2 regions of the Candidatus Marimicrobium litorale genome follow, and region 1 is predicted to be linked to the other one. Evidence: riboswitches for the same ligand, from Rfam matches in the RefSeq annotation. Region 1 holds a riboswitch; the other holds the start of a gene.
What was found. Region 1 has a riboswitch for thiamine pyrophosphate ahead of pnuC (nicotinamide riboside transporter PnuC). Riboswitches for the same ligand answer to the same signal wherever they lie in the genome.

Region 2: another riboswitch for thiamine pyrophosphate. It lies ahead of EYC82_RS17070 (TonB-dependent receptor); the one in region 1 lies ahead of pnuC (nicotinamide riboside transporter PnuC).

What each region holds. Positions count from the first base shown of each region.
Region 1 covers NZ_SHNO01000001.1:1,096,202-1,101,897, reverse strand. Annotated here, with positions in the region: gene EYC82_RS05030 (tellurite resistance TerB family protein) at 1-434, opposite strand, end outside; gene dusA (tRNA dihydrouridine(20/20a) synthase DusA) at 485-1,519, opposite strand; gene EYC82_RS05020 (hypothetical protein) at 1,787-2,323, shown strand; gene pnuC (nicotinamide riboside transporter PnuC) at 2,445-3,020, opposite strand; TPP riboswitch at 3,392-3,497, opposite strand; gene EYC82_RS05010 (nuclear transport factor 2 family protein) at 3,587-4,456, shown strand; gene gltX (glutamate--tRNA ligase) at 4,505-5,696, shown strand, end outside.
Region 2 covers NZ_SHNO01000002.1:135,294-140,989, forward strand. Annotated here, with positions in the region: gene EYC82_RS17065 (diguanylate cyclase) at 1-40, shown strand, start outside; gene EYC82_RS17070 (TonB-dependent receptor) at 255-2,351, opposite strand; TPP riboswitch at 2,408-2,520, opposite strand; gene EYC82_RS17075 (aldose epimerase family protein) at 2,807-3,961, opposite strand; gene EYC82_RS17080 (sodium/sugar symporter) at 3,996-5,561, opposite strand; gene galK (galactokinase) at 5,639-5,696, opposite strand, start outside.

The sequences.
Region 1 (5,696 bases):
CTGGCTGATAATTTGCTTTGGATATAGTCTGAGTGAGGCACATAGGTCAGCTCGGCGACCTGTCGGATCAGGTGTTCTTCATATTTATCCAGGTCGTTGTCAGCATACGCCACCGACCACATGGCATCGATTAGCCGAAGTTTCTGCTCCGCACTGTAGTGGTCATTGATGACTCTGGTAAATTCGTACAGCGATATGGCTTCATCGACTCGCGCCTCGGCGGCAACAACCAGTTCTTTTATTTGCTCCTGACTGAGCTGAAGTGCGTCTGAGAGTAATTCGGTAAGCCGAGCCTGTTCTGCATCGTCGTGAACAAAATCGGCACGGGCTGTTTCTATCATCAGGGCGGCCGCAGCCATATGCAGCGCGCGTTGGCGTGACTCCAAAGAGTCTCGCTCAGGGTTTTCAAAAAGTGACTTTAATACCTGAATCATGATTGCCCCAGTCGTCGAGTGATGCCAAGTGTTGCGAAATCTGCGTCGTATTACAAGTGGCCGGCGGCACTGTTGTCCATTCGGGCTATGGACGCTCTTACCAGTTCATGAGCCTGCTCGAGAACAGCGATGTCAGCGCCCTCGCGATAGGCGTTTTCGCTTAGATGGCGGCGGAACTTTCTGGCACCGGGTAGTCCCTGAAACAGGCCCAGAAAGTGCCGGGTCATATGATTAAGTGGCACGCCGCGGGCCAGTTGGAGCCGGGTGTAGGGTAGCAGGGTGTCGAGGACCTCGTCCCGGCTGATCGCGGGGTTGTCTATACCGAACAGAGATCGGTCTACATCAGCGAGCAACCAGGGGTTCTGGTAGGCCTCGCGTCCCAGCATGACCCCATCTACGGCCGCAAGGTGTGTCTTGCACTCCGCAAGACTCCGGATACCGCCGTTGATGACGACCGTGAGCTGCGGAAAATCATCCTTCAGTCGATAGACCCACGGGTAGTTTAGCGGAGGAATCTCCCGGTTCTCCTTCGGTGAAAGTCCCTGCAGCCAGGCCTTGCGGGCGTGTACGATAAATACGGAGCACCCTGCCGCCGCTACTGGCTCAACAAAATGCGCAAGCTCTTCGTAGGTCTCCATTTGGTCTATGCCGATGCGGTGTTTTATCGTGATGGGTAAATTGCAACTGTCAACCATGGCCGCGACACAATCGGCTACACGTTGAGGTTCCGCCATTAGACAGGCTCCAAATCTCCCGGACTTGACCCGGTCCGATGGGCAACCGCAATTCAGGTTTACTTCCTGGTAGCCCCATTCCTGTGCCCACCTGGCACAGCGTGCGAGATCGGAGGGGTCACTACCCCCCAGCTGCAGAGCGACTGGGTGCTCTTCATCATTGAAGTGCAAGAAACGCTCACGGTCGCCATGAATGAGTGCGCCGCTGGTGACCATTTCTGTATACAACAGGGCCTTTCGCGTTAGCAATCTCCAAAAATAACGACAGTGCAGGTCAGACCAGTCCATCATCGGTGCGATGCAGAAACGGTGGGCGACAGGGCTTGCGCTGACAGGGTTAGGATCCGTCATGAAGGAGTGGTCCAGTGATCGGGCAGCCCTATTGTAAAAGAATTCGCTGGAGATATCGCGCACCGCAGAGCACGCGATACTATTTCAGTTGCGCCGAGTAGGGCGCATGGCCACGCCCATAGGCAGCAGCGCTTGTTAGTGAGACTACATCGATGTTCTGATCGTTGCAGGGGGCGTATGAAAAAGCGGCCAGGATCGGGGTCAGGGGCAGGGGCATCGATCGATTGTTGCCGCGTCATGGTTGCTGTTGGGTAAGGCATGGTCGGGATGATGGCCTTGAGAGTGATTGTCGTAATTCTTCCACTCTGGTCTAATGCTCTGAAAGATAAAAAAAGAAAGGAAGCAAGCATTATGGGAAACAGGATGGGCAGGCTGACTTGCGTATTCGCTTTCATGTCGATCGCGCTAGGGTGTGCGTCGCCACAAACTCAGGTCAACAAGGCATTTGAGTCGGCAAGGAAGGAGGCCGGTAATTGCGCAATGGAACAGCGCCAGTCTTATTACAAGCAGGCTTTGTGCATAGACGTTGCCTATAAATCGGCAGTGCCAGCGGATTACAAACAATGGAGTCAATTAGATCAGACGCTTGATGACACGGTGAAATTAGGTCGCTATGCAGACCAGACAAATATGACCAGGAAGGATTTTGACTTGGGCATCAAACAACTCTGGCAGGATTCGCCCTCTGGCCAAGCGGCTTATTTTCAACAACTCGAAGCTGAGCGGTCGGAGGCTGTAGACGAGTATATCGAGCAACATAACAAGAGCAGAAATCTGCCGCCTCCGAGCGGCACCGGAAGTTAGTTGCACGGCGCAGCGCAGGTTGAGATATAGACATTGCCCACGGTATTTTTCCGCGATCGTTCGGACACCGGGGTGTGCGGTTTAATTTATCGGCAGTTCGAAAATCCTGTAATAATGTTCGCTATTGAACCGGTGAACGGCGCCACTGCAGGTAGCCCGATACCGAGAGCAGCGCATAAAAAACCATGAGCGCCGCATAAACTGCCAGGCCACTATCGAGGTATAGCCAGACCGAGGCCACGTTTAGGATGATCCAATAAAGCCAGGATTCCAGCACCTTATTGATTTGCAGGTAGGTCCCCAGAAAGCTGAAGACGGTGGTGAAGGCGTCGAATAGCGGTCTTTCAGCGTCACTGTAGAAATGCAGGCTGAAGCCCAGCCCCAAAGCCAGCAGTGCCGCCACAACGATTGCCCGCAGATGTTGTGCCAACTGCCAACGTGTCACTGGATTATCCGCTACTGCCTCTCGCCTGTGCCATCGGAGCCAGCCCCATACCGCCATGGCGGCATAGAACAGGTAAAGCACCGACTCCGAATACAACCTAGCGTCAATAAACAGGCATACGCTGAGCAGGCTGCCAATAATTCCGAAAGCCCAGCAGCTTATTCGCTCTCGTATCAAAAGGAGCACGTAGAGCAGGTTGGCTCCGCTGGCAAGCACCTCTGCCAGCAGAGCGAGTGTCAGGCCATCTGTCATAGCAGTGCTTCCATTATGCACACTGGCAATTCATCGAAAACGACAGCGCTTCTCGGCGCTGCAGGCCCGGTGCTCGCCAAGCTGTTCACAGGTATTGTTAGCAAATGCAGCATTTTCGTCTCTGGTGTCTGTGCCAAAGTACAGCCCGCGCATCATCTAGACACTGCCGATGGTCTTCATCAAGGCGACATCCTGTCAATTTGCAGTGACAATGCTCTATCCTCGTGATGGGTCAAATCATTGACCGCTAAAGTTGTGCCGCTGCTTACGACCATGAGAGCCAGCAGTGCCGGTCTGAATGGGGTATAGCGCATGAGTGCGTAAGCACAATTAGCCTCTAGTGGTTGAGAGACCGGGAGGCCGACGTCGGATGGGTAAAACCGCACCGATTCCTACGCCGGTATGACCCGGATCAGGTTCAAGAGTTTGTCTACGATTGCAGACATCTCAGGCCTCAAGCCACCCCTTAGCGCTCAGCCGCCAGTATAATGCTTCAGGGAATAGATGCCTAGGCCGCGGCAGGCGTGCGGTCCCGGGAACGAGCGTGCAGGGACACAGGAAAGGTTATGTCATCAGGTGCATCACCAATGTTCACGACCGGCGAATGTATCGCTTTTGCTGAGCGTTCACCACGGGCTGTGGCGAACAAGGATCGTAGGGGCTGGATCGACCTCTTCGCTCAAAACAGTGTGGTGGAAGATCCGGTAGGGTCGGCGCCCCATATCAGCGGTGTCCCGCAGGATCGCGGCGGCGCTCGCACCGCGTCACGACTGGGCGCTTTTTATGACACGTTTATCGCGCCTAACGAGATACAGTTTCATGTGGACCGTGACAATGTCAGCGGGTTGCAGATCATGCGTGATCTCACTATCCAAATAGACATGTCCACGCAGGTTACAGTGTATGTCCCTGTGCATCTGCTCTATGAGCTTTGCATACAGGAAGGTGAACTCAAGATTGCCCGTCTTGCGGCGCACTGGGAGCTTCTGCCTATGCTGAAGCAGCAGATGGCAAGCGGTTGGCCTTTCTTGCGGGTGGGGCTTGCATCCGCATTGCGCCTGCTGCGCCATCTTGGATGGGGCGGAATGCTGGGCTTTGCGCGTGCGCTGTTTGGCGTGGGAGAGGCCGGCAAGCAGCAGGCTATCCGCTTTGCAGAATATTTTAATGCGCATAAGCAGGCGGAACTCACGGCCCTTTTTGAGTTGCACGCTTTGCCCAGCGTCGATGCCCCCGGTTTTGGCGGCAGGCGCCCGCTGCAAGACATGCTGAAAGAGGATGGGGTAGTCGTTCTCAGCAAGGTGCTCGCTGCAGGTGATGTGGTGTCAGCAACCGTGCACTACCAGCAGGGTGAGCGCGACTATCGGGGTGTCGCACTATTCAAACTGCAACGGCGCAGCCTGCAGATTGACGGGGTCAGCTTTTACTGGTCTGCGTGACCGATGACACCGTATAATCGTGGCTTTTAACGACGACACCGTAGACTCATGACCGTACGTACGCGCGTTGCGCCTTCGCCTACCGGAGATCCCCATGTGGGGACCGCCTATATCGCCCTTTTTAATCTGTGTTTTGCCCGCGCTCACGGCGGTCAATTCCTGCTGCGCATTGAAGATACAGACCAGACACGTAGCACGCCTGAATCAGAACAGGCCATCCTCGATTCACTGCGCTGGCTCGGGCTCACATGGGATGAGGGTCCCGATATTGGCGGCGACAATGGACCCTATCGGCAAAGCGAGCGCATGGACCTGTACCGTGAGCATGCGGATCAACTGGTTGCTGCGGGTAACGCGTTTCGCTGCTATCGCACAGCTGCGGAGCTGGACGCACTGCGTGAGGCGCGGCGCGCGGGGGGGCATAGCACTGCGCTCAAGCCCTCGGATCTGAGACTTGCCGACGAGGAAGTTGCTGCCCGGGAAGACAGGGGCGATCCGTATGTAATCCGGTTGTTGGTGCCAGAGGAGGAGGGGGTTTGTGTTGTGCGGGATATGTTGCGTGGCGACATCGAACTTGACTGGGGAATGATTGATGCGCAGATTCTGCTGAAGTCAGACGGCATGCCCACCTATCACCTGGCGAACGTGGTGGACGATCATCTTATGGGTATCACCCACGTACTGCGTGGTGAGGAATGGATCAACTCGGCGCCCAAGCACAAGCTACTTTACGAATACTTCAAATGGGACATGCCGCAGCTGTGCCATTTGCCCCTGCTGCGTAACCCTGACAAATCGAAGTTGAGTAAACGGAAGAACCCCACCAGCATTCTTTACTACGAACGAATGGGTTTTCTGCCCGAGGCCCTTATCAATTACCTGGGGCGTATGGGTTGGTCGATGCCCGATGAGCGTGAAAAGTTTACTCTCAGTGAGATGATAGATGACTTCGATATTCAGCGCGTGTCTCTGGGCGGGCCCATATTCGATCGGGAGAAGCTGAGCTGGCTGAACGGCATGTGGCTTCGAGAAGACTTTGACGACGAGGCGCTGGCGGACCGACTGGTAGATTGGGCCTTTAACAGGGATAACCTTATGCGAGTTTTGCCCCATGCTCGTCAGCGTATGGAGACTCTCAGTGATCTTGCCCCTTTGGCCGGGTTTCTTGTGTCCGGCATATTACCCCTGAGCGAGGCGAGTTTTGACTCGGTAAAAGGGGATCGCGAGGCGATTATAAAAG
Region 2 (5,696 bases), on a different contig from region 1:
AGGGCGAAATCAGATTTACCCAGCGCTGCACGAAGCCTGACGCGCTGAAGCGTATTGTCAGCTCGCTGGAACGGGTTGACGCTGCACAAGCTGGGATAGTTCGACTGAAAATATATTTTCAGGCTCCACACGGAAGCAGTTGCGCAATGTAAGCGGTTTCATTACGGACGCTTCCCGGACTAAAACAGGTATCCAGTGAGTGCCGACCTGAATGGGCAGCACACTATCGGGACACTAGCTCCCCCGAACTGGCCCTAAAACGCGTAAGCCGCAGTGAGACCATACACACGGGGTTCGCCAAATTGGTAGTAGGGTTCGGTGACGTAGCCATTTCGCGGGTCGTTGCCAAAACTGCCGAACCCGCGCACGGTATAGTCTTCGTCGGTCAGGTTCCGACCCCACAGCACGACGCGCCACCGCGCTTGCTCCCATCCCAGGCTCGCATTCACCAGATTGTAGTCATCCGATTGTTCGGAGTGGCGGTCAGAGAAGTAGTACGAATCTTTACCCTGTACCTCGATGCGCAGGAAAAGATGCTCGGTTAAATCGTAACGGCCGCCTGTCGCGTACTGGTACTTGGGCGCATGGGCCTGCTCGCGCCCTGACAGGTCTTCCTCGAATACGTTCACGTAGTCGTCGAACTCTGCTTTCAGCAGGCCGACATTGGCCCACAGCAGCAGCTTATTGGTCGCGCGCCAGTCAATTTCTATCTCGGTGCCGTAATTATTGCCCGCTGCGGCATTGCTGGTGTAATCGACAAAGGTCGTGGCGCCGCCGTCCTGGGGAATCAGCAGTGAACCGCGCACTTGCTGATCATCGCGATCCATATAGAACAGGGCGATGCGTGCCTGCAGCCGATTATCCAGCAGCCGGCTTTTAACCCCCATTTCGTAGTTGATGAGTGTTTCTTCGTCGAAGGTGCTAACGGATTCCAGCGCGTTGATGACGTCTGGAGCGTCGGTGGATTCTACATTCGCGAGGATGGCGCCGTTGACGCCTTCCGCGCGGTAACCGCGGGACACCGAGCCGTACACGAGGGTGTTATCGCGCCATTGGTATTCCAGTGCGAGCCGGCCTCCCCACATGTCGTCATCCGGATTGAAGTCTACGCCGTTATTGTCGCTGTAGTCGGTGTCACGGTACTCCCAGCGCAAGCCGGTGATCAGCGTCAGCTGGTCGGTCAGTGCGGTGTCGAGCTGAGCGAACAAAGCGTAGCTGTCGGTATCGTTCTTGCTGGTGAAAAAGGGTGCAAAGGTGTAGGTGCGATCCAGATCCTCCTTGTTGCCAAGGTGATACGCCCCTATCACCCAGTCGCTACGATCGTTGAACAGGCGCGATTGCGCATTGGATAATAAGCGTAATTCCGCGCTGATGCTGTGGCGCTTGCGATCGTATTGGTCATAGGAGGTATAGCCGTCCGGGTCAAAACCCTCGAAGGTCCAGTCCTCATCGTAGGCATAGGTGATATCGGTTTTTGCCACGCTAAGTCGTGTTTCCAGCGTCGCCGCGTGCAAGTCAGAATTTGTGGCGAGGCTCGCCGCAAAAGATTCCTGGGTATCCTTGCCGGGTTGGTCCGATAGGGTCGTGCGGGTGTTATCCAGGGAGAAAGCGTCGTACCCGTTGTCCATATCGATGTAGGTCATACCGAGGTCCAGTGTGTGTCGCTCGCTGGCCAGCCAACGCAAGCGGATGCGGCTGGTCAACTCATCGCGATCGGCATTGTCATCGTCTCCGGTAAAGTCATTTTTTTGGTAGCCGTCACTGTAAAATTGTTGCAGTGCCACCCGGTAGAGCAGGCTGTCGGTAATCGGACCCGTGCTGACACCGCCCAGGCTGTAGGTGTCGTAGTCACCGACGGATCCTTCCAGGTAGTGATAGGGCTCATCACTGGGGGTATTCGAGTTGATGCTGATAAGCCCGGCCAGTGCGTTTGCACCGTGCAGCGTGCCCTGGGGGCCGCGCAATATTTCCACCTGTTCAACATCAAAGGTGGTTCCCAGGCTGCCGATGCCGCTGAAATCAATTCCGTCCAGCAACAGACCGACAGACGGGTTGAGTGGCTCCTGAAACTGGCTGCGATCACCGACACCGCGAATCTGGAAGTAGCGCGCACGGGCGGTGCCGCTGGCGTAATTTACGTTAGGCGCATTGCCGAGAATTTCCTCCAGGTGCTGTGCACCGCTCTCAAATATTAACGATTCGTCCAGCACGGAGATGCTGGCCGCCGTCTCCATGAGGTTCGTATCGCGAAAGTCGGCGGTGACCACTATTTCCTCGAGCGGTTCGCTGGCTCTAGCGGGGAGGCTGAGTACCGCTAGGCACGTCAGGGTATAAGATAAAAACTTCGGCACAGGATCTCTCCATCATCGATGACAGTTAGAGAACCGGTTTTAGACAAATAGCGAGGAGGATTGAAACAACCTATTCCTACGCCGGTGCTAACCGGATCAGGTTCAAAGGGTTTGTCGGAGTCCTAACAGACCGGGACATCTCAGGCTTGCGCCACCCCTCAGGTATCAGTGCGCCTTAACGGCGCAAAACGATAATAACACCGCTGGTCGGATCAGGGAATGAATTTAGCGCGTGTGTCGAAAATCCCCCGCGGCATTGTGGAGGTGAATGCCGAGAAGGCCCTCGCGTTTCTGTCAGGAGCGCGAGTCAGATAGGGTGCAGCGCGTCTTCTGCGGTCGCTGTGACGAAGAGACGAAGAGACGAAGAGACGAACTGCCCTGGTTTTGCGTGAAAGGCACCTGATGTGAGGCGCTTTTCTATCGACTGCGCTATTCGATCGCACTATTCGACTGTACTACTCGATTGCATCATTGCCCCCGTCATACGGCTCGACGCCAAATTCAAAGACCGTCTGCGTGCGATAGTCCTGGCCCGGTTCAAGTCGCGTGGACGGAAAGCCGGATTGGTTCGGCGAATCCGGGAAATGCTGTGTCTCCAATACAACGGCACTCCGGTACGGATAGATGGCCCCGTGCTTGGCGGAGAAAGCACCCGCAAGGAAGTTACCGGAATAAAATTGTATGCCCGGCTCCTGGGTCGTGACTGTCAGGGTGCGCCCTGAGACCGGATCGATCACGATGGCGGCAGGTTCCTCACCTGAAGCGGCTGCATCGGTCAGTACCCAGTTGTGATCGTAGCCGCCCCCGTAAACAAGCTGCTGATGGGGTTCATCAATGCGCAGCCCGATCACTGTCGGCTCTCGAAAATCCAGTGGCGTCCCGGAGACCGTGGGCAGTTCGCCTGTCGGAATCAGCTCCTTATCAATTTCTGTAAAGCGGTCTGCATTGATGAGCAGGGTGTGTGCCAGCGTGGGGCCGGCGTCATGTCCTGCCAGATTGAAGTAACTGTGCTGTGTCAGATTCACCACGGTCGGCCGGGTGGTTGTAGCGTGGTAATCAACCGTAAGCCGATTGGTATTATCCAGCGAGTAGGTCACCGTGGTCGTCAGCTCCCCGGGGTAACCCTCGTCTCCGTCTGGACTGATCAGTTGCAGCGTGATGTCGCTATTACTGTGCTGCAGCACTTGCCAGAGCATTTTGTCGAAGCCGATCTCGCCACCGTGCAGATGATTCTCCCCGTCGTTTTTTGCCAGCGTATAAACCTGTCCATCCAGGCTGAACTCGCCGTTTGCGATGCGATTACCGTAGCGGCCCACCACGGTGCCGAAATAAGGGCTGTCCGTCAGGTATTGCTGTGGGTTGTCGAAGCCCAGCACAATATCCGCGAAATTGCCGTCTCTATCCGGGGTTTCCAGCGACACAATGGTCGCGCCCAGATTGATAATGCCGACGGTTATCCCATTATCGTTGCGCAGTTCATAGCGAAAGATGGCTGCGCCGCCGGGCAGCGTACCGAAAATCTCAGGCACTGCGTTTGCCGTCGTCCGCGTGGCGCAGGCGACAACGGCAGATAGCCCGAGCAGGATAATTGCGATAGTGAGGAGTTTCATAGTGTTTATCTCCAGTTAAACAGGGGTAATCCGATCACCACCAGGTAGTATAAAAGCCGATGAGGATGAGCGTGATGGCCAGTGCGCTCAGGTTGAATCCGCGACTGGTACTGTATTCCACCTCTTTCAGATCGATAGCATTACTTTGCTCGCCGCTGTTTTCAATCAGGGTAACGCACACGGCGATGGCGACACACAGCACAAAAACCAGTCCGACGCGGTCCATAAAGGGCAGTGCAGGCCAGAGCAGTTTGAACAGCAGAGACAGCACCGCAGAGGCGATAGCGGCTGCCAGCGCCGAGTGCGCGGTCGCGCGTTTCCAGAAAAAACCCAGCAGAAAAATCGCGACGATACCGGGCGTAAAGAAACCGGTAAATTCCTGTATGTACTGGAAAGCCTGCTCGAGTTCGCCCAGCAGTGGGCGGCACACGAGCGCCGCGATGAGCATTGATAGCAGGGCCATCACCCTGCCCACTAACACCTGCTGACCCTGGCTAGCTTTTGGGTTGATAACGGTTTTATAGATGTCGAGGGTAAAAATTGTCGAAATACTGTTGGTCATTGATCCTAGCGACGATGCGATCGCTGCCACCAGTGCCGCAAAACAAATACCCAGTAGCCCGGCCGGCACCAGTTTCATCATTTCGGGGTATGCCTGGTCAGGCTTGGCAATATCCGGGGCGAGCACGGCGGCGGCGATGCCAGGCACCACCACAATGAGTGGCATGAGCAACTTAAGGAATGCGGCGAGCGCGATACCCTTTTGTGCCTCCGAAAGATTTTTTGCCGCGAGCGCGCGCTGGGTAATGTACTGGTTGAAGCCCCAGTAGGAGATGTTCATCACCCACAGGCCGCCCAACAAAACCGATAAGCCGGGCAGACTCATATAATGTGGAGAGTCTGCTGAAAGAATCATATCGAATCTTTCTGGTACCTCGCGGGTCAATACGGCAAAGCCTGTCAGTGCGCCTTGTCCATCACTGATTCTGTCGAGCGCGAGATAGGTCACCAGCAAGCCACCCAGTATGAGCAGGGTTACCTGCAGCGCATCGGTCAGTGCCACTGCCTTCAAACCGCCGTAGATTGAATAACCAATGGAGAACACCGCGAGGAACGTCAGCCCATATACCATGTCGAGCCCGGTGACGGTATTGATTGCCAGCGCGCCGAGGTAGAGCACGGAGGTAAGGTTTACGAATATGTACACGCCCAACCAGAACAAGGCCATGACCAGTCGAACACGTCTGTCGAAACGTTGCTCGAGGAATTGCGGCATGGTGTAGATGCCAGTCTTGAGAAAGATGGGAATAAAATACCGCGCAACCAGTATTAGCGTAATCGCCGACATCCATTCATAGGATGCAATGGCGAGTCCGATAGCAAAGCCCGAACCGGACATGCCGATAATTTGCTCTGCGGAGATATTCGCAGCAATCAGGGAGGTGCCCACAGCCCACCAGGGCAGGGATTTACCTGCCAGAAAATAATCCTCGGTATTTTTTCTGTAGCCGGGTTTTTCTCTCGATACCCACCAGGCAAGCGTGAACAGACCGAGGCAGTAGGCGGTAAAGCAGACCATGTCCAATGGTGAAAGATACATGTTTGCCTCTTTTTATTTATTATACCGCGGCCTGAATGGCCAATGTCGCGTCGAGGGCGGCGCTAACATTGATCTTCTTATTGTATGGACACTGCACCCCCGGCAGGGGCACTGGTGTAGATGCTCGCCTGCAGT